DNA from 4 places in the Paenibacillus sp. 8b26 genome. Region 3 is predicted to be linked to each of the others. Evidence: predicted binding sites of a transcription regulator. Region 3 holds the regulator's gene; each other region holds the start of a gene.
The links. The regulator Rex, encoded in region 3, represses fermentation and respiration genes when NADH is low (regulators of the CRP and FNR family bind a similar motif). The targets are predictions, from matches to a motif close to TTGTGAAATATTTCACAA.
Positions count from the first base shown of each region.

Region 1: ACQ4MX_RS10040 (DoxX family membrane protein) is a predicted target of Rex. The motif match lies at 4,617-4,634, and genes of this name have one in related genera.
Region 2: ACQ4MX_RS17535 (formate/nitrite transporter family protein) is a predicted target of Rex. The motif match lies at 2,088-2,105, and genes of this name have one in related genera.
Region 4: pflB (formate C-acetyltransferase) is a predicted target of Rex. The motif match lies at 1,589-1,606, and genes of this name have one in related genera.

Region 1 covers NZ_CP192445.1:2,223,961-2,232,044, forward strand. Annotated here, with positions in the region: gene ACQ4MX_RS10020 (amino acid ABC transporter substrate-binding protein/permease) at 1-1,343, opposite strand, end outside; gene ACQ4MX_RS10025 (inorganic phosphate transporter) at 1,585-2,574, opposite strand; gene ACQ4MX_RS10030 (DUF47 domain-containing protein) at 2,589-3,203, opposite strand; gene ACQ4MX_RS10035 (DUF3048 domain-containing protein) at 3,396-4,496, opposite strand; gene ACQ4MX_RS10040 (DoxX family membrane protein) at 4,740-5,258, shown strand; gene ACQ4MX_RS10045 (hypothetical protein) at 5,551-6,477, shown strand; gene ACQ4MX_RS10050 (dioxygenase family protein) at 6,572-7,369, opposite strand; gene ACQ4MX_RS10055 (alpha/beta hydrolase family protein) at 7,462-8,084, opposite strand, start outside.
Region 2 covers NZ_CP192445.1:3,797,857-3,805,940, forward strand. Annotated here, with positions in the region: gene ACQ4MX_RS17525 (glutathione peroxidase) at 1-44, shown strand, start outside; gene ACQ4MX_RS17530 (FAD-dependent oxidoreductase) at 431-1,792, shown strand; gene ACQ4MX_RS17535 (formate/nitrite transporter family protein) at 2,178-3,026, shown strand; gene ACQ4MX_RS17540 (molybdopterin-containing oxidoreductase family protein) at 3,386-5,518, shown strand; gene ACQ4MX_RS17545 (MFS transporter) at 5,566-6,819, shown strand; gene ACQ4MX_RS17550 (GNAT family N-acetyltransferase) at 6,923-7,417, shown strand; gene ACQ4MX_RS17555 (GNAT family N-acetyltransferase) at 7,527-8,075, opposite strand.
Region 3 covers NZ_CP192445.1:5,771,056-5,779,139, reverse strand. Annotated here, with positions in the region: gene ACQ4MX_RS26900 (AAA family ATPase) at 1-1,337, opposite strand, end outside; gene ACQ4MX_RS26895 (hypothetical protein) at 1,330-1,863, opposite strand; gene ACQ4MX_RS26890 ((S)-acetoin forming diacetyl reductase) at 2,520-3,302, opposite strand; gene ACQ4MX_RS26885 (hypothetical protein) at 3,799-4,068, opposite strand; gene ACQ4MX_RS26880 (DUF5590 domain-containing protein) at 4,103-4,627, opposite strand; gene ACQ4MX_RS26875 (amidohydrolase) at 4,665-5,966, opposite strand; gene ACQ4MX_RS26870 (redox-sensing transcriptional repressor Rex) at 5,953-6,606, opposite strand; gene dinG (ATP-dependent DNA helicase DinG) at 6,652-8,084, opposite strand, start outside.
Region 4 covers NZ_CP192445.1:5,577,809-5,585,892, forward strand. Annotated here, with positions in the region: gene adhE (bifunctional acetaldehyde-CoA/alcohol dehydrogenase) at 1-1,309, shown strand, start outside; gene pflB (formate C-acetyltransferase) at 1,640-3,901, shown strand; gene pflA (pyruvate formate-lyase-activating protein) at 3,967-4,725, shown strand; gene ACQ4MX_RS25890 (stalk domain-containing protein) at 4,946-7,165, shown strand; gene ACQ4MX_RS25895 (Fur family transcriptional regulator) at 7,417-7,908, shown strand; gene yidD (membrane protein insertion efficiency factor YidD) at 7,910-8,084, shown strand, end outside.

The sequences.
Region 1 (8,084 bases), 2.6 Mb from region 3:
AACGTCCGCGCAATAATGATCTTACCCGATTGGGTCAATTCGACCAGACCGATAACGGACAAAATTGACGTATCCTTCAACGTAATAACCAACTGATTGATAAACGACGGGATCATGATTTTCACAGCCTGCGGCAAAATGATTTTGAGCATAGCCGTCCGGTATGGCAAGCCAAGCGAACGAGCCGCTTCCATTTGTCCCGGATCAATGGACTGAATACCGCCACGGATAATCTCTGTCACATAAGCTCCCGCGTTCAGAGACAACGTCAGTACGGCTGCAACAAAGAGCGGCATTTTGAAATCCAGTGCCTGCGGAATACCAAAGTAAATAAAGAAAGCAAGTACGATCAGCGGAATACCACGGAAAACATCGACAAAAACTGTTGCAATACCACGGAACAGTTTATTGTGACTCACCTTCATAAAGCCGAACACCAAACCCAGCACAAAAGCTACCAGCAGGGATACAAGCGTGTACAGCAGCGTATTTCCCATTCCTTTGATCAGCGAAGGCAGAGAAGCGGAAATGAGTTCCCAACGACCACGCTCTACAGGTGCCGCACCTTTGCCGGATTCGCCCAGGTACTTGGACATGATTTTGTCATATTCTCCGCTGTTGCGAAGATTCACAAGCCCCGCATTAAATTTCTCCACCAGTTCCTGGTTTCTGCCTTTATTGACAGCGAAACCGTAAGAACCGCCTTTTTCCTTGTCTGTCACAAGCTTGAGTCCATTATTCTGTGTCACTCCGTATGCCAGCACCGGATAGTCATCAAAACATGCAACTGAGTTTCCCGTCTTAACCTCATCGTACATTTGAGAGGAATCATCGAACGGAACCGTAGTAAAGCCATATTTGGCCTTAATGGACTCTGCGAACGTGTAGCCTTCTGTTCCTGTTTTGACAGCGACACGCTGCCCTTTCAGGTCCTCATAGCGTTTAATCGTATCATTATCCTTACGGACCGCCATGACCACACCTGAATCAAAATACGGTTCAGAAAAATCAAATTTTTGCTTACGTTCATCTGTAATACTCATGCCGGCAATGACGCCGTCCACTTGATTCGTTTCAAGGGCCTGCACTGCCGCATTAAAGCCAAGAGGCTTAATGGTATAGTCAAAATTCTGATCCTTGGCAATAGCAGCTAGCAGATCCATGTCGATTCCGACAAATTTACCATCTACATCTTCAAACTCAAAAGGCGCGAACGTTGAATCCGTGCCAATATCATATTTTGTTTTGTTTTCTGCATGTGCCACTACGCCAAAATTACCGGCCAGGGTAACCACAAAAAACAGACAAATCATGAGTACTATTCGTTTTCTAGATTTTTGCATAAGTTCCTCCAGTCAGTTGAACGGTTCAAAGTTTTCTGTTTATTCTACAGGAGTTATCAAAAATTGACTACTTTGATGTCAGATATTTTTTTATAATGTTTCATGGATCTGTCTGGTCGGGTAAGGTTTAAAAGACCTGTTTTTACCCCTTTAATGCCAATAAGCCCCTGCCGCAAAAAGCGGACGGAAGCTTATTGTGTATCCTATAGTGTGTACTTATTTTCCAAGAAATAATGATGAACTAAAAAAGAATTTTGAAAATCAAACCTGACAATAAGGCAGCAATTGGAATCGTAATAACCCAAGTAATGACAATGCGACCAGCCAGCGACCAACGCACAGCGGAAAAACGCTTCGCAGAACCAACGCCCAAGATAGCCGAAGTAATGGCATGAGTGGTACTTACCGGTAAATGAAGCAATGTGGCTGTGAAAATAACCGATGCACCGGAAATATCAGCGGCGAAGCCATTGATCGGTTCGATTTTAAAAATCTTGGTGCCCATCGTCTTGATGATCTTCCAGCCCCCAATGGACGTACCGAGCGCCATTGCTGTTGCGGCCGAAATTTTAACCCACATCGGCACTTCCAGATGATCCTGATACCCCGCCGAAACGAGTGCAAATGTGATAATCCCCATTGCCTTTTGGGCATCATTCGTACCGTGAGTAAACGATTGAAGCGCTGCCGTAATGACCTGCATCGTGCGAAAACCTTTGTTCACCGTATGCGGACTGCGACGAGCGAAGATGTATTTTAAAATCATCATTACAATATAACCAATTACAAAAGCAATCAGCGGGGAGAAAATAAGTCCCTCAACAATCCCGATGAAGCCGCTCCAGTTCAATTTCTCTGATCCCGCACCTACATACACAGCCCCGGCCAGCGCACCAATCAAGGCGTGGGAAGAGGATGAAGGAATACCGAACCACCATGTGAGCAGATTCCAGATAATCGCTGCGATCAGTGTCGCAATGACGATATCAATCCCGTTCGTAAGCTTGGTAGGGTCAGCGACACTGCCACCAATCGTCTTGGCAACCCCTGTAAACAATATGGCTCCGAGAAAGTTCATGACCGCAGCCATAATAATCGCACGACGCGGCGTCAACGCACGGGTAGATACCGAGGTTGCGATAGCGTTCGCTGTATCATGAAAACCGTTAATAAAATCAAATGCCAGAGCAAGAAAAATAACAATACCCAATACCAGTAAACTTGTATCCATGTAAAAGGACTCCCTTACGAGTTACGCATAATGATGGATTCCAGCATATTTGCAACATCCTCGCATGAATCCGTTGTCGTTTCTAGGCGTTCGTACAATTCTTTGCGTTTAATCAGTTCAATGGGATCAGTTACAGTTGCAAACAGGTTTTTGATGCAAATACGCAACAGCTCATCCCCCTGATTTTCCAAATCATTCAGGCGAATGGTGTATTCACGGATGGCCAGCAGCTTCTTCTGTGAAAGCAAATGTACAGCCTTCTGGATTTCATAAGCCGACTGACGCAAAATATCAGCGAACTGCACAATATACTCGTCCGGCTCCGTAATGTTGTACATATAAAAACGAGAGGCCGTCGCTTCCAGACCGTCCAGCACATCATCCATGGTCGTTGTCAGTTCCATGATGTCGTCGCGTTCCAGCGGCGTAATGAAGGTCTTGTTCAGCTCAGTAATAATCGTGTGTGTGTAATCATCACACTTATTTTCATACTTCTTCATTTCATTAGTAAACAGAACCACATCTTGAAGATTTGAAGTATGTTGGGCAAAATAATCGGCTGCTTGCACGATTGTATCTGCCATATTTTCCAACGTCTCGAAGAATATATCCTTTTTCTTCAATCTCATTAACGATTACCCCTTTACGAAAATATCCGCAACCTGTTTCGACTGCATTAGACAACCTTTGCTATCTTATCACACTCATCAATGTTTTTGTAAAGTTTGTAAAGGCAAATTTCACAATATTAAGTATACATTGCCCGACAAGGAAGTGCATTATCCGACAATATCTACCTTAAAAGGTGAACTTCATCCACTTTACTTTGTTTCTATACTTACATGCTCGTTCAACGAAACGTCCGTAGGAACCACATGTATATAGGATGTACCTGGTACTAACGGAATTTCAACTCCATTTTTCATAAAACGAATCGCATCACCGGATGAATGCTGCCACTCAGCATGTATCAGCCGTCCCTGTTGAAACACCATGGCCTCTCCACTGCCATTCAGCTCAACGCTCAATCTGCCTACATCATCCAGCGTTTGGTGCCTTGTGCTCATCACAATGACATTGGTCGCAGAGAGCTGCTTGTTATTGTTTTGATCCACATGTGACTTTTCGTTCACAAAACGCTTATATTGCTGATCAGACGGATCGTAGGTGTAAGATACCTTGTAGCTTTTAAGCAAAAAGCGGATTTGTAAAGATACTGCATCCTCGTCTCCCATGACCGAGGTTTCACCGGATTTAAGGTAGTTATATACCGGAACCACCGTCTGCCTGGAGTAGCCTTTGCTTTCGCTTCCTTGGCGAAGTCTGTTCACATCTGTGTACAGATTGTGTGGGGGACGGCGATCCTTGCTTCTCCAGAAGTAAGCTCCCCCATTCGAAATCTCATCCAGATGCTCCTTTCGCTGCTGCTGTAAAATCGCATAGGCATCTGTACTTCCCCCGGCGTGTATCGGCAATGCCCCATAAGTTTCACCCAGCTCAATCAAATAAGGCCGGATGCTGCGGACCGGACCTATTTTCACATCTCCGCCATGACTTTGGAAAAAAGCTACCAAACGGGTAATTCCACCTTCCGCGAGAACTTCATATACCATGTCCGCCTCGCTAAGTCCCGCCTGAGGCCGTGCGGCTGGAGCGTTATTAATCATAATGGCAAGCGGTCGTTCCAGAACAGGCTGCTGCACCGGAAGACCCGTAAGCGGAGCTGTAAATGCCGGAATAGTCGGTTCCTTGGACGGCTCAAGCGCCTCCGGCTGTGTTTCTTGCTTAAGCGGTTGAGGTGCGGGTTCTGATTCACCCGATTTGGACAAAGCAGAACAAGACATTATGGTCATACATAGCAAAACCGAGGTCATCACACGCAACCATCGTCTTCGATTGAAAATGGGCCCGGACAAGTTCATCCCTCCAGTTAGACATTTTTCTCATTATAAGCGTTATTTCCTGTTTTTGTCTTGATTGAAACACCTCATCTCTATAGAATACTTATATGAAGACATTAAAATTTAAAAAATATTCAGACTTTGTGATTTTTATCACAAATAACTGTAACTGAACCTAATACAATAAGGGTGTAGCAGAGATGATCATCCCAAACCAAATGAAATACAAACAACATTATAAGATACGAAAGAGGAGTGGTTTGAATGTTTAACAACTGGTTGCGTGAAAATAAAGTAGCAATGTGGCTGCTGACTGTAGTACGGGTTTATCTGGGATATGAATGGATGACCCATGGACTTGAGAAGCTGACTGGCGGATTCGATGCAGGCGGATTTATCTCGGGGGCCATTGCTAAAACAGGCGGAGAACATCCCGCTGTACAAGGCTGGTGGGGATCGTTCCTTGAAGCCTTTGCCCTGCCAAATGTCGGTTTGTTCAACGTACTGATCCCACTGGGTGAATTCCTGGTCGGAGTTGGCCTGCTTCTTGGTACACTGACTACATTAGCTGCTCTGATGGCAATGGTCATGAACTTCTCGTTCCTGTTCTCGGGCACAGTAAGCACCAATGCAATCTACCTGCTGTTTGAAATCTTCCTTGTCGTTGCTGGCGCAAACGCTGGACGGATTGGCTTGGATCGTTGGGTACTGCCCTTCCTGCGTGGATTGTTCCGTAAAAATAAAGATACCTTTCCAGCAGATCCCGCTCGAAAAATAGCTTAAGCTACCCAAAAAACAACCGTTACCCTCCGGGCTAATGGTTGTTTTTTTGTGCAGCAATGCTGCTTTGTTTTATATGTTTCAGCTTTGTGCAGCTACGATGCTCCATTCTGGCTTATAAGTTTCGTTCTCTTGCAGTTATGTTGCTACCCCTCCTCCCGGTTTGAAATCCCCTTTTTATATCCGATTCATCATTTCCCCAAACGTTTACAAGTTGGATACAATCCGGAATGCTCACGATACATTCCCCCTATACACTACAGTTACACCAAAGAAAACCATGGAGGGTTATATCATGAAAAAGATTACCAAAGCCTATCTCATGCTCGCGACAGTAACTTTCACAGTACAAACTATGGGGCTGGGATACCCATCACAAGCCGAAGCAGCAGTATCGACTACAACAACGTCTCAATCGGAAAGTGTTCAAGGTATCTCCAAGACCTTCGAGCAACTGCTGCGTCAACCCGGCAAGCTACCTCAGGCATTCGCTTATTTGCAAAAACACATTCAATCCGTTCCAGCCTCTCAAGCCACCATCATGACGCTTCATCTGGAAAATGCACAGACCAAGCAATTGGATTCTTATTCACAAGCCTTATACCCAGCTTCTGTTCAGACCAAAATCAATACTATTTATAAACCCGGCGATTCGTTCACAAATGTAATTAGCCGCACCAAAGATACGAATCTGAAGAAATTACTGACCCAAACCAGAGATGCCGAATACAAACTGGAAACCGCAGAAGGTATGTATTATCCTGTCATAAACTATGAAAAATATAAAGTTTTCGGAAAGCACACCACGGCAGATATCCGCAGCTATATTGACATCATGGCAGTGGAATCTGGACAGGCGGCTACCAAGGATGCCGCGCTGCATATCGGATATCAGCAGTTGTCTGGACGGGTGCTGGCACAGGAAGACTTTTTAAACAAATATCCTCATTCCAACCGTACACTAGCTGTCAAAGAATTCCATGATCTGTATTATTTCTATACCTTCTACGGCACAAACAATACGCCATTATTCGATTACGATACCAAGAAGATTCATCCAAACGCCAAAAAAGGATATCAACTGGTAATTCAACGCAACAGTGGCTCAGCTAGTCCTTATGTACAAAAACTAAAAGCCTTCGTGGCACTACTGGATCAAAACGGGGATAAACATACTGCACAGGTAGCCGACTGGCTGAAAAAGAACGTACCCACTTCCTGATCAAGTTTTACAGGAACACACCCTACAGTAACTCCCGTTATATACACAAAAGAACTTCCATTCCCACTAGCCATGTGGATTCGGAAGTTCTTTTTCACATTTGCGTATCACGTTCTTGACCGAAAGCCCAACAATTGAGACTCAGTGAGCCCAGGACATAGGACTGAAAAAGCTTCTTCGCCGAGCGCTGATCATCCGCAGCCCCCATCGCGTAAAACAGCGGTGAAAAATGCTCTATCCCATAAGAGGGAACCGCCTGTTTGGCATAAGGAGCCTTTTTGTCATATTGGAACAAATGACGCAAATTCCAGTCCTGAAGCTGCTGACCGATCCAGTCATCATATTGAACCGCCCAATCCGCAGGCTCATTCGTCTGCTTGAGTGTTCGCAAATTGTGGACCAACCCACCGCTACCGATGATCAAAATGCCCTGTTCACGCAACGGTGCCAGCATCCGCCCAATCTCATACTGCTCCTGCGGAGCACGCCTAGAATCAATAGAGAGCGGGACGACCGGGATGTCCGCATCAGGATATATATGCCGCAAAACCACCCATGCTCCATGATCCAGTCCCCGGTTCCGAACCGGCTGGTGGAACAGGTTATGCTGACTGAATAGATGCTCTATCTCCTCATACAGCTTCGGATCGCCTGGTGCAGGGTAATCGAGTGTGTACATTTGTTCAGGAAAGCCATAGAAATCGTGCAGCGCTGCATGCTGATCATCCGCGCCGATACATTGATCAGCACTATCCCAATGCGCGGAAAAAATGACTATTCCTTTGGGTCGGGGCAGGCTCGCGCCCAGCTCTGCAAGAAAGCTGGTGTATGCATTGTTTTCTAAAGCCAGTGTCGGTGAACCATGCGCAACAAAAATTGAGGGTAATGTCATCGCTGCCAACCTCCACACGCCAGTATAGTGTTACTCTTCCATTTTACTCCGGTGGAGGCGCAATTTCCAATACAATCCGTTACAGCCTGAAATCAGATCATCCAGTGCTGCCAATCCCTCTGAATATTCTCCTGCTCATCCAGCCATTCCAGCGTCCGGTCGATCAACCGTTGCCGTTCTTTACCGGAAGAGAAGGTATGATCTCCCTGAAAAATAATTTCTTTGTCGCAACGTCCCTCTGGACGCATCCAAAATACCTTTTGAAACAGGAACGCATAGTCCACAGGAATGATATCATCCGAGGTTCCGTGAATAACGAGCACATCCCCGTTAAACTTGACGGCCTCCTGAAACGGCTGGAACTGGGCAAGCGATTCAAAATAAGTAGGTGTGAACTTGTAGCCCAAATAGTCGGCCTGACCGCTTTTCACGGATTCATCGTACACGCTCCGCTCCGTAATTTTAACAATGTCATTGAACGGGTAGCCGACCGCCGACCAAAGCACCAGATTTTGTACTCTCTTGTCCCGTACTGCTGTGAGAAGGGCGACCGCGCCACCCAAACTGTGACCGATCAGCGTCACCTTGGTCGGGTCGATGTCTGCACAATTCACGGCATAATCGAGCACGGTACGTGTCTGATTAATCATCGACTCCAGCCCTTGCTTGCCGTAGTCACCCGTGCTTTCCCCGCAACCGGCAAAATCAAAGCGCA
Region 2 (8,084 bases), 2.0 Mb from region 3:
AATCGCCAGAGGCCATGAAAGCGGCCATCGAGCAATTGCTATAATAGCTTTTGCTTCATCAGAAATATGCGTTTAGATAAGGTTGAATTTCCGGTGTTTTTCCGGGGTTCGGCCTTTTTTGTTGTCTGCATTTCACATTCGGTTGATCGTTGCAGTAGCATTTGGAAGCCTGATAAAAGGCATAATCAAGCCCTGTACGGGAAAAACTGAATGAAGCAAAGAGTCGTTTCAGCAAACGGCTGACTTTGTATCTTCCTGACTTTAAAAATGTGGACAAATTGTGAATATCATAGAAAGCTATTGCAATGTGAAAAATGTCACATTATAATAAGTGCATGAAGTGAAATAAATCACAATCAACAATGCAGTTACGTGAAACAATTCACAATTATTATACATTGTATGCCCACACACCAAGGAGGAATTTAACATGAAAGTAGCAGTTATTGGATGTACACACGCAGGTACGGCAGCCATCGTCAACACAGCCAAATGTTATCCAGATGCCGAAATTACCGTTTACGAGCGTAATGACAATATTTCGTTTTTATCTTGTGGTATTGCACTGTACGTAGGTGGTGTCGTCAAAGATCCGCACGGATTGTTTTATTCTTCCCCGAATGAACTGGCTGAGCTGGGTGTCGTGACCAAGATGCTTCATGAGGTAACGAATGTCGATACAGCAGGCAAAACGCTGCAAGCACGCAATCTCCAAACAGGAGAAGAATTTACGGACACCTTTGATAAATTAATTGTAACTACGGGCTCGTGGCCTATTATTCCGAAGCTGGAAGGTATTGAGCTTGAACATATCTTGCTCTGCAAAAACTATAATCATTCCAATGACATCATTGAGAAAGCCAAGCATGTACAGAACATTACGGTTGTCGGTGCTGGATATATCGGTGTTGAGCTGGTGGAAGCTTTTCAAATGAACGGCAAGAACGTAACGCTGATAGACAGCGCTGATCGTATTTTGAATAAATATTTGGACCCAGAATATACAGACCGGATTGAAAATTCCTTGAAGAAGCATGGCATCAAGCTGGTGCTGGGAGAAACAGTGAGCCGTTTTGAAGGAAGTAACGGTAAGGTGAATAAAGTGGTGACATCTAAAGGAGAATATGAAACAGAGCTTGTTATTCTCTGTATCGGCTTCCGTCCTCAAACGGATCTGCTTAAAGGTCAGGTAGACATGCTGCCCAACGGCGCGATCATTGTGAACAATTATATGCAAAGCAGTTGCCCGGACGTATTTGCTGCAGGTGATAGCTGTGCAATCCACTACAACCCGACAGGTAAAACAGCTTATATTCCATTGGCAACCAATGCTGTTCGTATGGGTACGCTGGTGGCACGCAATTTGGTGCAACCGACGATTGCCTACATGGGAACACAGGGAACTTCGGGTATTAAAATTTATGAAGATAATATTGCAGGAACAGGTATGACAGAAGCGGCCGCAGCGGACGAAGGTATGGCTGTAGAGGCTGTTACCATTGAGGACAGCTACCGACCTGAATTTATGCCAACCTCGGAAAAGGTACTGCTGAAAGTTGTATATGAGCAGGAGACACGGAGAATTGTTGGGGCACAAATTATGTCGAAGGTGGACTTGACGCAATCCATTAACACGCTATCCGTAGCCATTCAAAATCATATGACCATTGATCAACTGGCCTTTGTCGATTTCTTCTTTCAGCCGCATTATAACAAGCCTTGGAATTTCCTGAATGCAGCCGGTTTGCAAGCCTTGCCGCCAATGTCTGAACGGAAGCCAGTTACCGTATAATTCATTTTGTCTGTGACATTGTTCATAAGTTTGTCAACAATCTGAGACGTATGGACGAATCCTTATAGTACAATATAGAGTAGCATAAGGATTAGGGGGTAAGTAGCTTATGGGTTTGTTTTATATCCTTTTTCTTGTAGTCGTGGCGCTGGGAGGCCTCGGTGGAGTTATTTGGTTCTTGAGAGCAGTTGAAAAGGAAGAATACAACTAAATGTAAAGCGCATTGTAGCGCAGTAGACGTAATAATACATGAAAACAGTCCTTTACCCAAGGGCTGTTTTTTTAATATTTAATAAAGTGATTTTTTTCACAAACAAAATCACTGATTTTAAATAAAATATGAGAGAGAACATTCGAGTGAAAAGATGTTAAAGGAGCGAAATATATGGCAAGTTATAAACCGGGGCAAATAGCCGAAAAGACGGTAGAAACAGGAGTGGCCAAAGCGAACAATCCATGGACTGTGGCGGTGGTATTGGGATTTTTGGCAGGTGCATTTATTGCGCTGGGTTTTTTGCTGGATATACGTGTTATCGCAAGCGCACCCAAAGAATGGGGAAGTATCGCTACCTTTATTGGAGCAGCCGTTTTCCCTGTAGGTCTGGTATTGGTATTGATCGGCGGCGGAGAATTGCTGACTGGTAATATGATGGCTGTGCCACTGGCGAGATGGGCAGGACGGATCAAGACTGGGGCGATGTTCCGTAATTTGGCGATTATTACGCTAAGTAATTTTGCGGGTGCGTTGTTTGTTGCCTTTTTCTTTGGTCATGTGCTGGGTCTAACCGAGACAGGACCTTATTTGGACAAAGTGGTGGATATGGCGGGACACAAGCTGCATGAAAGCTTTTTGCAATCGTTTATATCCGGTATTGGATGTAACTGGCTGGTAGCGCTGGCTGTATGGTTGGCGTATAGTACGGATTCGATCGGCGGCAAAATTATAGGGATCTGGTTCCCGACAATGGCCTTTGTAGCTATCGGATTCCAGCACGTTGTTGCCAACATGTTTCTGATTCCGGCGGCTATTTTCGCAGGTCATTTTTCATGGGCAGATTATATCATGAACTTCATTCCAGTTTGGCTGGGGAATTTGGTGGGAGGAAGCCTGTTTGTAGCCGGGGCTTACTGGTTGGCGTATTTGAAAAAGCCTCATACCGCTGTGCATCCTGTGAATGATTCATCTCAGGCACCCTCGTCTACTGCAACAACTCCGTTGAGTGACCATGCCTGATTAAGCTGGGCTTAGAAAATGGGAACAAAGCAAATCCGCCATGGCAGGTCCGGGGGAACGAAACCTGTCATGGCGGATTTTTTTGGGAGTGGTCCATAATTTGGCATGGAGGATGAGTGTGCTCTCGTCCATAATGCCTTGCTCTCTTTTACCCTTGGCATTCAATAATGAAACAGGTATGATCAAAATATAATATAGAATATTAGAAATCCGTTTTGCTGTGAGCAGCAAGCGGATTTTTTTGATCTTTTGGACGGATTTGGGTTGGCAAAATCCTTCTCTTGCCATAGGACATAGCTGTATATATGATAAGAACAGTGTAATTTTTGGAAACCGTAACGGAAAGGAGCATCAACACCATGGATCATCGCAACAGCGCGCCTCCTGAGGCTGTGCTTCAGCAAGACTTGCAAAGGGGGCAGCGAACGACGGAGCGTACGGACGGTGTTTTTCCGGCTGTATGTCCGCTGGATTGCCCGGATACGTGCGGGCTCCTGCTCCACAAGGAAGATGGAAAGATCGTCAAGGTGACCGGTAATCCGGATCATCCCATTACAAAAGGGGCCATTTGCAACAAAGTTCGCAATATGACGGAGCGAGTGTATGACCCCGAACGGCTGCTCTATCCGTTAAAGCGTGTAGGTTCCAAGGGGCAAGGGAAGTTCGAACGAATTAGCTGGGAGGAGGCAGTCGATACCATTACAGGCCGCTTCAAGGAACTGATTCGCACGGACGGCCCGGAATCCATTCTCCCCTACAGCTTTTATGGCAATATGGGCGTGTTAAGTGTGGATGGGATGGATCGCCGTTTTTTTAATGCGCTGGGTTCAAGCCAACTGGACCAGACGATTTGCAGCGTGGCTGGGAATGAAGGCTGGGCATCCGTCATGGGTTTTAAGGGCGGCACCAGTCCGGAGGATACAGAGGATGCTGACCTCATTATTGTATGGGGAGGAAATGTCATCAGCACCAATATGCATCAAGTGGTATTGGCTGAGAAGGCACGTAAAAAAGGTGCCAAGGTAATTGTCATTGATGTTCACCGCAACCGGACAGCGCAATGGGCGGATTGGTTCATTCCGCTATACCCGGGAACAGATACTGCGCTCGCGCTGGGTGTCATGCACGTACTGTTCCAGCAAGGGCTGACGGACGATGAATTTTTGCGTCGCTATACGGTCGGTCATGAGGAACTGCGCGAGCATGTGAAGACATATACTCCACAGCGGGTCTCACGTATTACAGGCGTGCCGGAAGCAGATATTATCCGCCTGGCGGAGATGTACGGGCAGGCTCGAGCGGCGTATATCAATATTGGCAACGGACTTCAGCATCACGATAATGGCGGTATGAATGTACGCGCGGTTACATGCTTGCCTGCGCTCACCGGGCAATGGCTGAAGCACGGCGGGGGAGCATCGCGTTCCAACGGCGCTTACGGCAAGTTCAACGGCGCCAATCTGGCACGTCCTGATCTGCGTAAGAACCCGGATGCCCGGGTGATCAACATGAACCAAATCGGTGAAGCGCTGCTACAGAAGGACGAGCCGATCAAGGCGCTGTTCGTGTACTGCAGCAATCCGGTTGTCGTAGCACCGGATGCCGATCGGGTGACGCAGGGGTTTGAACGGGAGGATCTGTTCACGGTCGTTCACGACCTGTTCCTCACCGATACGGCCCGCTATGCGGATATTGTGCTGCCTGCGGCGTCTTCTTTTGAAGGAACAGACCTGTATAAATCGTATTGGCATCATTATATCCAGATGCAGGAGCCGGTCATTGCTCCAATTGGGGAAAGCAAAAGCAACTATGAGCTGTTTAGCCTGCTCGGACAGGCTATGGGCTTTGACGAGGCTGCTTTCACGGAAAGTGAAGAGGACATGATCGCGGGTGCACTTGATAACCCGACTAATCCTTATCTCAACGGTGTGACTTTGGAAGCCTTAAAAAAGTCACCTTTTGTCAAACTGGACATGACGCCGAAGGCTACCTATCTGGATCGTCTGACTACGCCTTCGGGCAAGATTGAGCTGTATTCAGAAAAGATGAAGCAAGCGGGTCTGCCCGCGATGCCTTCGTATGTGCCACTGATTGAAGGATACGACGGAGAGCATCGACCGCAAGCGGACGAGCGGTTTCCGCTGATGTTTATTTCGCCGCCGAATCATAATTTTCTGAATTCAACGTTTGCAAATTTACCCAAGCATCAGCGGCTGGAACGGGAGCCTTTGCTGCAAATTCACCCGGAGGATGCTCAGGCAAGAGACATCGCGGACGGTGATCCGGTTACGGTATGGAACGACCGGGGAACGTATGAGCTGAAAGCCAAAGTCACGGATCTGATGCTGCCCGGTACAGTGATTAGCCAAGGATTATGGTGGGAAGGTAAAGGACGCAGACAGCGTGCTAATGTGTTGACCTCTGATCGGCTATCGGATATGGGCCGGGGAGCTACTTTCTTTTCAACGGTGGTGAATGTGAAGCGCCAATGAAGTAATGTATTGTTATGGTGTCAGATGCTAAAGGAGAAACAAAATATATGAAATGGTTGGATTCTTATCCGAAAGAAGTGAAAGTGTTTCTCGTCGCCAGCCTGATTAATTCCGCCGGAAGCTCTCTAATGTGGCCGTTGGTTAGCATGTATGTGTTTGACGAGCTGCACCGCAGTATGGGAGATGCGGGGATTGCGATTTTGGTGCAGTCTCTGGGCGGGATTTTTGGTCAGGTGTTAGGAGGAGCCCTTTATCACCGCATTGGGGCCAAAAAACTGATTGTCGGCTCGCTGGCAATGAACGCGTTGGGACTTCTCACGCTTCCGTTTACCAGCGGTCACTGGATTGCGTTTGTTATTATGATGGGCTTTATCGGCTTTTTTAATGTCGTATCTGTGCCCGCGATTCAGGCATTTGTAGGTTTTCGCTTTGCTGACCGCCGTGGAGAGCTGTTCAACATTATCTATGTTGCCAATAATATAGGGGTAGCGTTGGGAACGGGACTGAGCGGCGTTCTGGCCGATCTCTCCTATCAGCTCAGCTTTGTCATGAACGGGATTACCTCTGCGGTATTTGCCGGATTTTTCTGGTCCTATCTGAGCAGGGTAGATCGGGAAGAGGGGGAAGTTCAGCTCAGCAAGTCCGTGAAGAAAAGAACAGAGGAAATACCAGCTCGGCTGCTATTCCGTGATACCAGGCTGTATCTCTTCGTCGGATTGGGCTCGCTCTTTTTATGGTTCGGTAATTCGATCTGGAATACGGGAGTGTCCCCGTATATTATTGAGCAGGGCTTGCCTAAAACGATGTACGGGCTGTTATGGACACTGAACGGTGTGCTTATTTTTGTTGCACAGCCGATTATTTTCTGGCTCAAGCGTCTTTATGCCCGGCATGCTTCGGCTCAAATGACGTGGGCCGGAGGATTTTATTTGGTAGCCTATATCGTCATGCTAGGCACACAGAACTATACGGGGATGATATTCGCCATGGTTTTGGCAACCTTGGGAGAGATGCTGATCGCACCAGCGGTTCCGGCATTTTTGTCCGACCACGGAGGTCGGGGAGCACCCTTTTACATCGGGTTAGTCGGGGGGATTGGCGCTGCCGGACGGGTGATGGGGCCTTATATTATGGGGAGACTATATGATGGCGGAGGTCTTCCACCCACACTTTGGCTGGCAGCGGGCGTGGCGGTTTTGTCCATCCTGTTCTTTATTTTGCATAGCGGATTGAACCGTTCCCGCTGTGAAGAGGATGCTTTTGAGACTACTACATCCAAGGCAGACGTTTCCAGTTCTTAAGTCCTAATAAAGACTGTGACAAGCCTGTGATTATGGTACAATAAATGACGAATGGTTGCTGCCTATACTTCAGGAACGCCTTCACAGGAAGGATTGAAAGAAATTGCTTACAAGTCAACCCCTGACGATACGTCATTCGGAGATGAAGGATGCTCCTGATCTGATTGCGCTGGATGAATTGGTATGGAATGAACGAACGGCCCCCGCCTCGCTGTCATGGAAGTCGCGTGGGGAGTTTTTGCGCAATACGCCTCCGGGCTCTCAACTGGTCGCTATCGAACAGGGAGTGCTCTGCGGTTATATCGGATTTCGTTCTCCAACGCTGTTGGCAAGTAATTGTCATGTTTTGGAAATAAATATAGCCGTGCACCCAGCCTATCACCGCAAAGGTATTGGGACAGCGCTTATGAGTGCCATGAAGGATATTGCAGCCGCTGAGGGCATTCGCAAATTAAGCTTGCGGGTACTCTCGTGCAACACGGAGGCCCTTATGTTTTATGAAAAATGCGGATTCTCGATTGAAGGACGTTTGCATGAGGAGTTTTACATAGCGGGCCAATTCGTGGACGATGTGTTAATGGCCTCTTTCTTGAAATAGACATGGATTCTACAGCGCAACCAGCTTCTTATAAGCCTTCTATAAGCCGTTCATAAGGAACAGCGCCGCAGACCCTAAATGGATTGCGGCGCTGTTTTATGGTGCAAGGTTACCGAAGCTGTTTCCACTCGCTCTGGAGCATGCCGTACACAGCATGGTTCATATAGCCGTCGGGCAGCAGTTCCGCTTCGCGGATAATGCCTTCGAGCACGAAGCCCAGACGTTCCGGGATACCCCGGCTACGGCGGTTGGTGGTGGCGCAACGGATTTCGATCCGGTGCAGGTCCAGCTCTATCAGCGCATATTCGATGAATACGCGGCATGCGCTGGTCATGAGACCTTGTCCTTCGTAACCGTGTCCAAGCCAGTATCCAATACTGACCGAACGGTGAGTCCAATTGATTTCATGGTAGCTGATGATGCCAGCCAACTCATTATCCAGCCAGATTCCTGCGGTCACGCTCCCGTTCTCTGCGGCTTGCTTCAAGGCGCTCTGCACGAACTGCTCTGTGTGGCTGATTTCCGTGGTGGAATCCACCCATGGAAGCCACTGACGCAGGCGGTCACGGGACATTTCGATCAGCTCAAACAGAGGCTGCACATGCTCTTTGGTGAGCGGACGAAGGACTGTGCGTTCGTCCAACGCGTATGTAAACATGATTGATCC
Region 3 (8,084 bases):
CGCATGAGCTCTTCTTTCGTTACCATTTCCATGTTAATAATGCCGAGTGAAGTCAAACCGGAAGTCATCATCGTATGAACAATGTTCAACGCCTGCTCAAAATCGTTGCTAGAGCCTGTACTGCGACCGCCATAGTACATTTCTTCCGCCGTAGCCCCTGCGAGCGAGATCATGATCTGCTCCTCCAGGAACTGCTTGGTATACAAATAATGCTCTTGCTGTGGATTGTGCCGCACATAGCCGAGCGCTTTCCCACGCGGGCTGAGCGCTACCTGGCTGACACTGCCCGGACGAACGATTTCAGCCATAATAGCATGTCCCAGTTCATGAATCGCTACACGTTTTTTCTCTTCCAGCGTTGATTCACGATCCGTTTTCTCACCCATCATCACCTTGTCAATCGCCATCGACAGATGCTTTTGCGCAATCGTTTCCTGTTCCTGTCTCATCGCATAGATTGCCGCTTCGTTCATGACACTTTCCAGCTGTGCACCGGAAAACCCGTAGGATTCCTCAGCAATTTTGTCCAGATTCGCATCTTCCTGAATCGGTTTGTTTTTGGCATGGATTTTAAGAATATGAAGACGGCCCTTCTTATCAGGCAAATCCACTTGAATATGACGGTCAAAACGCCCCGGGCGCGTTAAGGCGCTGTCCAGCATTTCTTTACGGTTTGTAGCCGCAATGATCAAAATGCGCGGAGTATCTGCTGAATAGATGCCATCCATTTCAGTCAGCAACTGATTCAAGGTTTGGTCATATTCACGTTGCTGTCCACCCTCACGCTTGCCGCCAATCACGTCGATCTCGTCAATAAAAATAATAGCATTTTCCTTCTTTTCCTTGGCTGCACGAGTGCGGGCCTCCCGAAACAGCTCACGGACACGGCCTGCACCAACACCTACGTACATTTCAACAAACTCACTACCTGAAGCGGCAACAAATATAGAATTGGTATAGTGCGCAGCTGCCTTCGCCATCAGTGTTTTCCCGGTTCCCGGAGGGCCTGTAAGCAAAACACCTTTTAATGGACGAATGCCAAACTTGGAAATTTCATCATGCCGATTCAAAAAATCCAGCGCTTCGCGCAGCTCCTGCTTGGCGCTTTCTTGCCCACCGATTTCCTCAAAGGTCAGCTTGTCCGGGCCATTCTTTTTGCGTTTACGTTCTTGCCCGGCCCCTACAGCCAAGCCTCCACGTGCATGCATGAGCATTAACAAGCCGCTAAGCATCACGCCTGCAATCAGAAGGGGGATGATATTCACCCCGATAAAAACAAGAAATATAATGGTCACCGGCACAATGCCGATTAGTGCTTCCTTGATCCATCTAGGCATTAGGCCATACCCCCATTTGCTGAGATTGACGTGGCAAAACGATAAACTTGGTCGCTTTGCCTTCGCTGAGTCGGATATAGACGTTGTTTGAATCCATATCGGTATCGGCCTCGATACCGGCTTTTTTCTTTTTCATCTGCTCGACGGTAGATGAAATTTGGGTGTATTTTTTATTTTCCATCGCTTCCGCTACCGGAAACATGGCCTCAGACCACCACTGGTTCAACGCTGGATTGGAACGATCCGCAATTTCCAGCTTAACTGTACGGCTGCCAATGATGGACTGTCCTTTTTGCTTAACTACATTGACCAATCCGGCGACATCTGCCTGCGGTTTGAGATCCAGATTCAAAACAACCTGATCCGGTTTAATATCTATTTGAGCGCTTGTCACGCCGGGATATTGGGAAACCAGTTTTTCCAGAGGACTTTGCATTGTAACCTGACGGTAAATGAACCATCCTCCAAACAACAGCGATGCTGCCAGAACCGCCGCAACAACGATAGGAACTGCACGAAATTTCAAATAACATCCTCCTCTCAAAATGTGAAACCCAGAAGAAACGGGACGAATGTCAACAAACAACCAGACTGCATGATCTTACAATGATCCGCAAGTCTGTTTCTATCATTTTTGTCTATCACTTATAAAATATAGTATATCATAACGTATATCTAATATCGAAGGCAATGTGTGGGTGAGTTGTGAATGGGCAAAATCTTTGGTTATGGTGATGGGAGACGCTCCGTGAATGATTTGATCTTACGATCGCTGTTGCCGCCGGATTTTTTTCGATCAGATTCTTATGGGGAAAATCCGGCGGCAAGCATATGCTTCCGAAGCGAGCTTTCTTTCAGAAAGCTTTCAGGCGAACGCTATCGCTTCTTCAGATTCAAATCCTCCACTCCGCTACTGCACAGCCATAAAGATGAATTTGCCTTAGGAGGGAAGTTGGGTAGGTAAAGATGCTTAGCTGGCTTTCAGCCAAGCTTCGCAGAGTGGCAGTGAAAAAAGACGTAAATACGAAATTTGTCGTATTTACGTCTTTTTTTGATTTGTTATTTAGTTTTTTTAGGCGTAAACAAAGATTTGCGTATAGCAATTAGATCTCATACTGTAAGCTAACCTTACACTGTATATAGAGGATTGATTTTTACCTCATAGTACAACCTTTAAATCTTTTAAAGGAACATCATGCCGCCGTCGATCAGAGGGGATTGTCCTGTCATGTAATCGGAATCGGGGCCTGCCAGGAAGGATACGAAGGCGGATACGTCTTCTGGTGTAGACAGACGGCCAAGGGCAATTTTGCTGCCGAATTCCTTGGTTGCATCCCCTGTAGCTTCGCCTTTGGATGCCGTGATTTCTTTATCGATACCGCTCCACATCGGCGTTTGTACAATGCCGGGACAGTATGCGTTTGCTGTAATACCATATTGGGCATATTCCTGAGCAGCGGTTTGTGTCAGAGCACGAACCGCAAATTTGGTCGCGGAGTAAATACCGAGATTGGCATTACCAACATGGCCTGCCTGAGAAGAGGCATTGATGATTTTACCACCATGGCCCAGTTCCTTGAACTTGGCGGCTGCCGCCTGAATGCCCCAAAGTACACTGGTCACATTGATATGAAACAGCTTGTCAAAATCAGCCAGCGTAACATCCTCCAATAGCTTGGCGGGAGCAATCCCTGCATTATTTACAATGACATCAAAGCCACCGAGCTTCTCAGATGCTTCCTTTACAGCCGCAAAAACCTGATCCCGGTCGGAAACATCGACTTTAAGGGCAAGCGAGCGCCCTTCTGCCTTTGTAATCTTACCAGCAACACTTTGCGCCGTTTCTTCATTTAAATCTACAACCGCCACTGCGAATCCGTCTTGGCTCAGGCGTAAAGCAATAGCACGTCCAATCCCTTGACCTCCACCCGTTACTAATGCAACTTTCCCATCCACTTTTCCCATGTCCATGAATCTCCTTTTTGTACAAGTAGTCATGATAACATAGCCACAAAATTATGGGTTACGTTAGTCTGCACCTATAATTAAACCATTATAAGGAAAAAAATATTATGATCTTTGTAATAGACTTCATATTTAACCTGTTTAAGGGAAATTAAAGTGATAGTTGAGCTTGAAAGATATATGCGGAGCCACTGCGCAGGCGGATGGTGCTCCCCATCGCTGTTGCCCCCGGATTTCTTGAATGAGCACACATGGGGAGAAATCCGGGGAGGTGATGCTTTTTCGAGTTCGGCTTATATAACATTTTTTAAGTTAAACACAATCAGTCATTCCATGATAAACACTTACCCAACAAAAAAAGCTAAAAAAGACGCAAATACGAATAAATCGCATTTACGTCTTTTTTTTAGCTTTCAACCATTCTAACTAGCCATTCTTTTTATAAGACAATGTCTTCTAAATTAACATATATTTTTCCAATTCGTACAGAATTGGTTTAGTATAAAACCCAAAACGGAGACAAGCACAGCGGCGTCCGTGCCCCTACCCCCAACTCCCCTCCCATAAATAGAGTGGTGTTTGGAGTGACTCCCTGGCGGTCAGCCAGCGGAGTGGGCCAGCGGAGTGGGCCATTTGAATCTGAAGAAGCGAAGCGTTCGCCTTTGGCGCTGGATTTTCCCCATAAGAATCTAATCGAAAAAAATCCGGCGGCAACAGCGATCGTAAGATCAAATGGACTACGCAGCGCTCCTAGCGTCCCTAACACTCCCAAACCACCATCAGCCAGTCCTCACATCACTCTAGTAATTGGGCAAAGTATACTTCACCCCCACCGATCCCCCATCCGAGAAGCGATAAAAGGTATAGTAATGATGACTGCCGTCATCATAAAACAGCTGCCACACATATTGACCGTTAAACACACTCGGCTCAAGCCTTACAATATCTATACCCGGAAGCTGCTGCTGGATCATGGCTGTCATTTTTTGCTCGTCGACTCCGTTTTTCAGTAGCTCGGTATGAACACCACTATTATCTGTGACAGGTACATTCGGTTGGCCCTCCACTTTTTGAAAAGGAACCCACACCATAATATTTTCGTTCTGAGCATTTTTCCCTTGAACTACCCAATATACCTGATCCCACACCGACTTCCACGTCTGCGTCGTGCTGACCAGACCACCCGATTGCTTGGCCTTTACGATAGCGGCATTTCTCTCGGTCACCTGGTCTTGAGTAACGTAGGAATAATACCAGAAAATGCTGACCAGGACCAGTATGACGGCCAGAATGGCGACCGCTATCCATTTTTTCTTATTTTTCAAACCTGTGCTTCCTCTCTAAGGGGATGTGACACCTGAACTAGCGCGACAGCAGCCCTTCAAAGGCGGCTTGGGCCTCATGCTTGATACGTTCCTCATCCATAGTCAGGCACTCACCGTTTTTTACAACCTGACGACCGTCTACCCATACATGAGCCACGTCTTTGGCGCTTGCAGAGTATACGGCATGGGAAATGAGATCCGTACGCGGCAGGAAATGCGCCTGATTCAGATCGAGCGCGATAAAGTCTGCCTTGTTGCCTGCTGCCAGCGCTCCTACCTCTTTCAAGCCAATCGACTTCGCTCCGTACTCCGTTGCCAGACGCAACGCCTCACCCGCAGGAACTGCAGTTGGGTCGCCAGATACTCCCTTGTGAATGAGTGCAGCCAGACGCATTTCCTCAAACATATCCAGGTTATTGTTACTCGCGGGACCATCTGTTCCGAGAGAGACAGTAACGCCTGCACGCAGCAGGTCAGGCACTCTTGCCACACCACTTGCGAGCTTCAAGTTGCTGCCCGGATTATGCGAAACCGCTACACCACGTTCAGCCAGCAAAGCTATTTCTTCGTCATTCAAATGAACGCCATGGGCAACGAGCGATGGACGGGAGAAAAAGCCCAGCTTATCCAGATGTGCAACCGGACGCAAGCCATAATCGCGTACGTTTTGCTCTACTTCGGCAATCGTTTCGGACATATGCGTATGCAACGGCAAGTCCAGATCATGCGCTGCCTGTACGAATTTTTCGATAAACGCAGGTGGGCACGTATACGGCGCATGCGGAGACATCATGGTCGTAATGCGACCGTCTGCTTTTCCATGCCAATTACGCGCAAAGGTCACAGCCTCAGCCAGCTTGATCCGCTGCTCTTCCTCCGAACATAGTCCAATCGCTCCACGCATCAGACTGGCACGGATGCCGGACTCTTCAGCTACACGAGCCACCTCATCCATATGATCGTACATATCCAAAAAGGTTGTTGTACCACCTTTCAGCATTTCCAGCACGGACAAGGACGTACCCCAGTACACATCCGTAGACGTAAACTTGGCTTCCATCGGCCACATTTTTTCCTGTAGCCATACTTGGAGAGCCAGATCGTCCCCATACCCACGTAGCAAAGACATCGCAGCATGACCATGTGTATTCATCAGGCCAGGTAAAAACAGCAGCCCGTTACCGTCAATCGCGTCCGTCTCTTCCTCACCCGCTGGCAAAGTCTCACCAATGTAGGTGATGCGGCTATCCTCCACGATCATATAGCCGTGGATTACCCCGGCTTCCGGTCTGTTCACGGCAAAGGAGCCGTTTTTAATCATCCATTTATTCGCTGTCATGTTGCGTATCTTCCTTTCCGTCCTCCAAATAATAAGCAAGGCTTAACAAATCCGTTGTAAAATCTGTGGCATGTACCCGAATGTTTGCCGGTGTCTTGAGAGTAGTGGGTGCAAAGTTCAAAATTGCTCCAATCCCACTCTCAATGAGCCTGTCAGCGACGTGCTGTGCTTCAAAATCCGGTACGGTAATAATCCCGATCCGAATGTTTTGTTCCTTCACGGTCGCTTCCAGTTCATCCATCGGCTGTACGACCAGCGTATTGATCCTGGTTCCAACTTTATCTGGAACAGCATCAAATACCGCTACAATTTTCATATTGTCTTTTAAATAAGCATTATAATTCGAAAGGGCTTGCCCCAGATTACCTGCTCCGACCAATACCACGTTAATTTGCTGGTCGATTTTCAGGATATGGCGTATTTTCTCGATAAGATAAGTAACATCATAGCCGATACCCTTACGGCCAAAATCTCCAAAATACGCGAGATCCTTTCGAATTTGAGCCGGATTCAGATCCAGTCTTTGTCCCAGCTCCTGGGAAGAGACCGTAGACACCTCCCGTTTGTGCAGTGCATTCAGATAACGTAAATATACGGGTAACCTCCGTACGACAGCCTCTGAAATTTTATCTGATTTCATACTTGCTCCCCCTAATTGTAACGGACACGTTTAGATGTCCGTCCGTTATGCCTCTGTCTCCGGGGCGGATTGGAGCCATTCGGCGATGCGGGGCACCATTTGCTCCGTCGGCATATGCTCCATTTTTGGTCCCGGTAATGAGTACAAAAAATGCTTCCCGTAATAGGATTCGATTACACGCGTATCGTAAACGATAACGACCCCGTGGTCGCTCGCCGTACGTACCAAACGTCCAAATCCCTGTTTGAAGCGAATGACAGCCTGTGGAACAGACAGCTTCATAAAAGGATTTTTCTTCTGCTGCTGGAGCAGCTCACTTTTAGCCTCTAGCAGCGGGTGATTGGGCGGTTGGAACGGCAAGCGCACGATGGCCAGACACGTCAGCGCCTTGCCCGGAATATCGACGCCTTCCCAGAAGCTGCTGGTTCCCAGCAACACAGAAGCTTTGGCTTCCTGAAAACGTCGGGTCAGCTTGCTGCGGCTTCCACTGTCCACGCCCTGCCCCAGCACGGTGATATCGCTGGAAGACAACGCCTCCTTAAGCGGCTCATACACCTGCCGGAGCATACGGTAGGAGGTAAAGAGAACGAGCATTCTCCCCCGCGTCGCTTGAGCAGTCGCGCCTAGCGAGCTGACGAGCATATCTACAAAATGCTCATCTCCTACACTGCCCTTCACGCTCGGGAAATCCCTTGGAATGACTAGCAGCACCTGATCCCTGTAGTTAAAGGGTGACGGGAGCTGCGTAGTCATCAGCCGTCCTTGATCTGCGGCCTCCTGCAAGCCGAGCTGATCGGTCATGTACTGAAACGACTTATCCACCGATAAGGTAGCAGATGTCAGAATAATGCTTCTTTTTTTGTCAAAAAACATTTCTTTCAGCTGGCGGCTCACATCGACGGGCACCGCATAAAATTGCAGCGACTTACTGCGGAATTGCCCGCTCGCTTCAAGCCAGTATACGGTCGTTTCATCATCCAGCCGCATGAAAAAGCGCAAGCTTTCCCTAATGCCTGCCAAATCCTTGAGCAGCCCCGTAATATCCGTAATGAGGCTGTCAGCCGCATAATCGTCATGTTCTTCCTTCACATCGAGCATCAGCTTGTCGCCCTTGCGCAAAATTTCGCTCATCGTTACATAAAGCTGATTTTCCAGCGCAGCCGCCTGATCCCACTTGGCAGGCTTGGCCGATGGCTTGAGACGGGAAGAAAACTGCCCTGTTTCGCCCGGTGTCGCATCACTTCGCTCCGGCAGCATGCCAAACAGCTTGTCGCTCAGCAAATCCCAAGTCTCCTTGACCTCCAGCACGAGCGGATACAACTGGTCGATGGTAGAGGCCCAATCCGTCGACTTCTCATGCCCCGACTTTGCCAACTGCTGACGCAGCGAAGGCAATTGTCCGTTCTTGCTGTCCTTAAACAACCGGGTCAGCGTATGCACGAGTGTGAAATATTTCATATGCATGCCCAGATGCTTAC
Region 4 (8,084 bases), 190 kb from region 3:
GACTTCGTCGAACGTATCGGCAGTCAACTTGATTAATGTGAAAAGGGTGGCGAAACGTACGGTGAATATGCAATGGTTCAAAGTACCTTCCAAAATTTATTTTGAAAAAAATTCGACTCAGTATCTTGCTAAAATGCCTGATATCACACGTGTAGCCATTATCACAGACCCTATGATGGTGAAACTCGGATATGTGGATCGTGTCATCCATTATTTACACCAGCGCCAAACACCAGTAGCTATCGAAGTGTTCTCGGAAGTAGAGCCAGATCCATCGACAGTTACGGTAGAACGTGGTACTGAAATGATGAGACGTTTCCAACCGGATTGCATTATTGCATTGGGCGGCGGTTCGCCGATGGATGCGGCTAAAGGCATGTGGATGTTCTATGAATACCCAGATACTGATTTCAACAACTTAAAACAAAAATTTATGGATATCCGCAAACGGATTTACAAGTACCCACGTCTGGGTCAAAAAGCGCAATTTGTAGCCATTCCTACAACCTCGGGTACAGGTTCGGAAGTTACGTCGTTCGCAGTTATTACAGACAAAAATCAGGGCAACACGAAGTATCCGCTGGCTGACTATGAGCTGACTCCTGATGTGGCAATTATTGACCCTGAATTTGTATATTCGCTTCCTAAAACGGCTGTAGCGGATACAGGTATGGACGTTCTGACACATGCCATTGAGGCTTACGTGTCTGTAATGGCTAGTGACTACACAGACGGTCTGGCGATTAAAGCCATTCAACTGGTATTCCAATACCTGGAGCAATCGGCTCTGACTGGCGACAAGTTGGCTCGTGAAAAAATGCATAATGCTTCCACACTGGCAGGGATGGCGTTTGCCAATGCATTCCTGGGTATTAACCACAGTCTTGCGCACAAATGGGGTGGACAATACCACACAGCGCACGGTCGCACAAATGCCATTTTGTTACCACACGTCATTCGCTATAATGCGAAAAAACCGACAAAATTCGTTTCGTTCCCTAAATATTCGCACTTTGTTGCGGATGAGCGTTATGCAGAAATTGCACGCATACTGGGACTGCCTGCCCGTACGACTGAAGAAGGGGTTAATAGCCTGATTGAAGCGATCCGCAAGCTGAACAAAACACTCGGTATCGAGGAATCGTTCCAGCAAATCGGCTTCGATGCGAAGGATTTTGAATCGCGTGTAGATTATCTGGCTGACCGCGCTTTTGAGGATCAATGTACAACTGCGAATCCGAAGCTGCCGCTGGTTACCGAATTGGCTGATGTATACCGCGACGCCTTCTACGGACGTTTTGACCAATAATATATAGGTACGAAGAGGCTTGTGACTAAGCATTTTCCCGTTCAATACCAACGCAGGCTCTCTATATAGAGGGCCTGCGTTGGTTTGGGAAGGGAGGTGAACGGCAAGGATACAGGTACGGGCGTAATCGCTAGGGAAAATAAAGTGATAAATGTCACCCATATTGTGATTTTTGTCACATACTACACTCTATCATTATTCTACAATAAGGGTGTAAGAAAGGTCCCGACACTGAGCGTAAGGCATCGGTGAAAAGGCCGGGCTCGAGACACTATTTTAATGTGAAAAAAATCACAAGTCCGGAAGACCAAACAATTTGGAGGGATTTACATGTCGGTGATTGAGAGAGAATTACAAGAGCAACAATCTGGCTGGAGAGGTTTCAAAAAAGGTAAATGGACTAAAGAAGTCAACGTCAACGATTTTATTGAAACCAATATCTTACCTTATGTCGGCAACGAAGAATTTCTGGTTGGTCCTACTGCCAACACAACTGCACTGTGGGATATTGTATCCGATCTTACCAAAAAAGAGCTGGCAAACGGCGGCGTGCTTGATGTAGACGTGAATACGCCATCCACCATTATTTCACATAAGCCGGGCTATCTAGACCGGGATAAAGAACAAGTTGTCGGTGTACAAACAGACGCTCCATTCAAACGCTCCTTGCAGCCGTTTGGTGGAATCCGGATGATGATCGACGCTTGCAAAGCCTATGGCTTTGAAGTACCGCAAAGCATTGTTGATATCTTCACTCATATTCGTAAAACGCATAATCAGGGTGTATTCGACGCTTATACTGATGATATGAGAGCAGCTCGTAAAGCGGGTATTATCACTGGTTTGCCGGATGCATATGGTCGTGGACGCATTATCGGTGACTACCGTCGTGTAGCATTGTACGGTGCAAACTTCCTGATAAAAGACAAAAAGACTCAACTGAAAAGTCTTGAAGTGGATTCAATGGAAGAAGACGTAATTCGTCTGCGTGAAGAAATTTCCGAGCAAATTCGCGCTTTGAACGAGCTGAAACAAATGGCTGCTGAGCATGGTTTCGACATCTCAAAGCCTGCTAACAACGCGAAAGAAGCTTTCCAATGGGTGTATTTTGGCTATCTTGCAGCGATCAAAGAACAAAATGGTGCAGCAATGTCCTTGGGACGTGTATCTTCCTTCCTTGATATTTATACTCAACGGGATATGGAAGAAGGCGCAATGACAGAAGAGCAAGCACAAGAATTGGTCGATCATTTTGTTATGAAACTGCGTATTGTTAAATTCCTGCGCACACCTGACTATAATGAACTGTTCAGCGGAGACCCAACATGGGTAACTGAATCCATTGGCGGTATGTCCATTACTGGAGAAACTCGGGTTACTAAAAACAGCTTCCGTTTCTTGCACACCCTGTACAATTTGGGACCTGCACCAGAGCCAAACCTAACTGTACTGTGGTCAGAAAAATTGCCTGAAGGTTTCAAAAAATATTGTGCCAAAGTTTCTATTGAAACTAGCTCCATTCAGTATGAAAATGATGATCTGATGCGTCCGATTTATGGCGATGACTATGGTATTGCTTGTTGTGTATCGGCAATGAAAATCGGTAAACAAATGCAATTCTTTGGTGCCCGTGCCAACTTGGCTAAAGCTTTGTTGTATGCCATCAACGGTGGTGTGGATGAAAAATCAGGTGCTCAAGTGGGTCCTGAATATCCTGCAATTACAGGTGAAGTGTTGGATTACGAGGAAGTGCTGAGCCGCTTCAAGCCAATGATGGAATGGTTGGCAAAACTGTACATGAACACTTTGAACGTTATTCACTACATGCATGACAAGTACAGCTACGAACGGATTGAAATGGCATTGCATGACCGTGATATTGTCCGTACGATGGCTTGTGGTATTGCTGGTCTGTCCGTTGCTGCCGATTCCCTGAGCGCCATTAAACATGCGAAGGTTAAACCGATCCGTAACGAAAAAGGCATCGCCATTGACTTTGAAATTGAAGGGGAATACCCTTGCTACGGTAATAACGATGATCGTGTAGATAACATCGCAGTAGAACTGGTAGAGTCCTTCATGGGTATGATCCGCAAGCACAAAGCTTACCGGAATGCGATTCCTACTCAATCTGTGCTGACCATTACTTCCAACGTGGTGTACGGTAAGAAAACAGGTACAACACCGGATGGACGTAAAGCTGGCGAACCGTTTGCACCAGGTGCGAACCCAATGCACGGACGCGACAAAAAAGGTGCTTTGGCTTCCCTTAGCTCCGTAGCTAAGTTGCCTTACGAGCACAGTCTGGATGGTATCTCGAATACCTTCTCCATCGTGCCTAAAGCCCTGGGTAAAGAAGAAGAAACACGCAAAACGAATCTCGTTTCCATGATGGATGGCTACTTTGGAAGCCATGCGCATCATCTGAACGTCAACGTGTTTGCTCGTGAACAATTGCTGGATGCGATGGATCACCCAGAAAACTATCCACAGCTTACAATTCGTGTATCGGGTTATGCCGTTAACTTTATCAAGCTGACTCGTGAACAACAGCTGGATGTTATTAACCGTACTTTCCACGGTACAATGTAACAAAGCCTTACGTATCATATATTACAACGACGCACGCATAGCGGATGCGGGAAGGAAGATGCAACATGCTGAAAGGTCACATACACTCATTGGAAACCTTCGGGACCGTAGATGGTCCCGGCATCCGCTTCGTGCTTTTTATGCAAGGATGCTTGTTAAAATGTCAATATTGCCACAACCCGGACACTTGGGCTTTAAATGAAGGCAATCCAATGACACTGAAGGAGGTATTGGCTGAAATTGAGCCATATTTAGCCTACTACCGTTCTTCTGGAGGCGGATTGACCGTATCCGGTGGAGAACCGACATTGCAAGCTCATTTTGTAGCAGAGCTGTTCAAAGAAGTGAAGCAACGCTGGAATTTGCACACGACGCTGGACAGTAACGGTTTTAATGACGCAGGCCGTATCCAAGAACTGCTGGACGTAACGGACTTGGTGTTGCTGGATATTAAGCATATTGACAACGACAAGCATATTAAGCTTACAGGCAAGTCCAACGATCGTATGCTAAGTACGGCACGCTGGTTGTCTGAACAAGGGCGCAAGATGTGGATTAGACACGTATTTGTACCGGGTATTCATGATGACGAGCAGGATCTGCTGAATTTGGGTCGGTTTATAGGAACGTTGAACGGAGTCGAAAAGTTCGAAATTTTACCTTACCACCAAATGGGGGTATACAAGTGGGAAATGCTCGGCAAGGCGTATCCGCTGGAAGGGGTTCCGTCCCCTACAGATGAAGAGGTTCAACGGGCTTACCGTCTCATTGAAGAGGGCCGTCTGGAGACCGCAGGGACAAATGCCGTCGGCCGTCCGTCATAATATTGAATGGCCTTTAAAATATTTTCTGGTTATGAAGCCGCCGTCCCATCAGGTCAGATGGGCGGCGGTTTTTTGTTGTAGAATTTCTTGCAGCCACAGGAGAAAGTTCCCTTTTTTTCATGTTCAGCAAAATTCCCAGCAACTTTTGGGTAGCAGCCGCGTCTAATAGTATGACTTTTTACGGGAATGATAATAATTTGGTAATAGAAGGAGACAGAGAATGAATTTCAAGAAATGGACCATGCTCACCGCGCTTGCGGTAGCCCAGGTGGCCGCAGTAGCCCCTGTAGGAGCAGAAGCAATATCCACTGTTCAATCCACCGATTCGGTTAGCGGACAGCAGGCTCAGGCCAATGTCACAGATTCCGGCGTTCAGAATAGCATCGGGGGACAAGATAGCACTGGAACACCAAATGACACGGTGACACCTGATAACACAGGCGTATCCAATGATCCGTTGTCCGGCTTGCCGACGGATACAACCAACGGATCGAACGTATCCAATGATGTATACGGTGGAGACGGAACGATCACCAACCCTGGTGGTTCTCCAACATCCATGAGTGCAAATCAACTGATTTTGTATTTGAACAGCGCAAAAATGGAACAAAACGGACAGGTGTACACGGCGACTCAGCCGATGACAGTCAAGGACGGCGTTTCTTATGTAGCTATCCGTTCGCTGGTCAGCCGCGTCGGATTACAGTTTAGTTATGACACTGCTACCAAGGAAACTGTTATCACCCAAGGTACAAACGTGCTGCGCTTCAAGACTGACAGCAAGGTTTACACGGTTAACGGTGAAGCTAGACAAATGAAGGGGCCGGCATTCCAGCAAAAGAACGTATTTATGGTGCCATTGACGTCTATTACACAGGCCTTAAATATTCCTTATACTGTAAATAATACGACAAAACAGGTTATTATGGATTTGAATCAAAAGCCTAAAGCTTCCTTCACGGTTCAGCAAAAAGATATCTATGCGGGCGAAACTCAGGTTACGTATTTGACGAAGGAATCTTCTCCTACAGGTCTTCCAATTGTGAATCAACGTTGGGAAGGCAAGCAGGACGTATTTCAGGAGCCAGGTACATATGTAGTTACCTATTCCGTTCTTGACTCCGCAGGGAACTGGAGTGATCCATACTCAGTTACGATTACGGTAAGACCGCCGAATCAGCCGCCAGTGGCTCTGTTTACAACAGATAAAAAAGAATACAAAATGGGTGAAAAAATCACGATTACGGATCTGAGTACGGATGATGAAAATGCGATCACCAAACGTGATTGGGTGAATAAGAAACTGGCATTTTTCGAACCGGGTGATGTGACCATTACGCTGACTGTGACTGATAAGCATGGTGCAACAGGTACTGTAAGCGAAACGATTAAAATTACGAATGAATTGCTGTACAACGAAGATGATTTTAACAAAATCTTCACGCCTTATGGTGATAAATACAGTGTGGACGGCAGTCAGGTGCCTACCATGGCTACTATACCTTTGACCAGTACATCTTCACCACGTCTTCTGATCCGTGCTAACAGCCCGGAACGTGTATTCCAGGATGGTATTGTGTATCAGGAAATGGGATCAGGCAGCACGCGTGTACTCGTCCATCATGTGAATGAAACGGGCCGAGATGTGAAAATGTACGTAATCGCGACAAACAATAATATTACAGCTGCTAATATGAACGTCGAAAATTCCGGTTTTGCCGGACCATCTGAGTTTGCAACCGCTGCGGGTAAAATTTCGATCCAACGGTACTTTCAATCTATGCAGGATGGAAGCAAACGCTCTAGCACAGTCCTGAATCCGGGCGAAAGCCGCGTTATTTTACAGGATTTGAGCGCGCAAAAAATTAAGCAAAAACAGGTTATTTCTCTCTTGTCTGACCTGTATACAGATCAACCGATCCAATACACAGTTATTGTGCTAGATGCAAATGTAGATCCACTGACTGTAATGCCTACCTTGGCAAAACTGCCGAAGGATGGAATTCATAACCGCGGAACATACGCTAATTCCGATATCTCGCTTGAATATACAGAAGAGGTTGGTAAAACAGCTCAGCGCATCGTTCTTGGCGACAATAAAGTAGACCCGAACCTGCTTGGTTCAGACGGTCTGGACGGTTCTTCTTCCTCCAATGCGGGTAATTTTGGTGTTGTGTATAAGGTTAAACTGGATCGCGTAGCGCCGTATTCCCTGATTACATTTAATCCGCGTGGTGGTGAATACTCTGGCTATGCTATGGTGAATAATCAGGTCGTGGGTATCCCGACGAACGGCTCCGTGTGGGCTCCGAATGAGATGAGTGTACTGTATCGTACAGGTCATATCGAGGAAAGTGTAGAGATGTATTTCACTGCTGCGGCGGGTAGTAACTTGCCAGTTTCCGTGGTAGTTATGCCATTACCAGCTATTAAAAATTAATATGAATATCCGGTTTTGTTTATCGGCTTAGACCGAAAGGGTCTCATCATTCACCGTTTAAAGTCAGATCACTTACAGAATAAAGGCGTTCTCCTGCTGCGGATTCGGTTCCAGTACAGGAGAACGTTTTTTCTTTATCAAGAGCGCGAATATCTCTTATAACTTTGACTTTAATCGTGGTATAATAAGTAGATGCAAGCCTAAGCCTGCATCAGATAACCTGAAACTACAGGCAGGGGAGGGTGAAACGCATGCTGACAAAGGATGAGATTATCGCAACAATGTCCACTCAGGGGCTGCGTATTACGGATCAGCGCAAGACGCTGGCCACGTTATTTTCCGAGAATGAAGGGTATCTGTCCCCCAAAGACGTTTATGAATATATGGGTAAAAAATACAGTGGACTCAGCTTTGACACCGTTTACCGTAATTTGCGTGTGATGCAGGAATTGGGTGTGCTGGAGCAGGTATCTTTTGAGGATGGAATGAAGTTCAAGGTGAGCTGCAATGAGCATCATCACCACCACCATATGATTTGCTTGAGTTGTCAGAAAACATTACCGATCTCTTTCTGCCCGATGCAGATGACAGATACGACAGATCAGTTCCAAATCGTCGAGCACAAGTTTGAAATTTTCGGCTATTGCAAGGAATGCCAGGAAAAGAACGGGCACGTAGAAGCCAATTCTAAAGGGGGATATAAACAGGCGAGCGGTCACACTCACAGCCACGGAGGCTACTGAAATGAAGATTACCATACGAAGAGTGGTTCAAGCTCCGATTAAGTTATACCGATCCTATATTTCACCATTAAAGCCACCGACCTGCCGCTTCTATCCGACGTGCTCACAGTACGCGCTGGAGGCGGTGGAGGTGCATGGAGCACTCAAAGGCTCCTGGCTGGCCGCCAAACGTATAG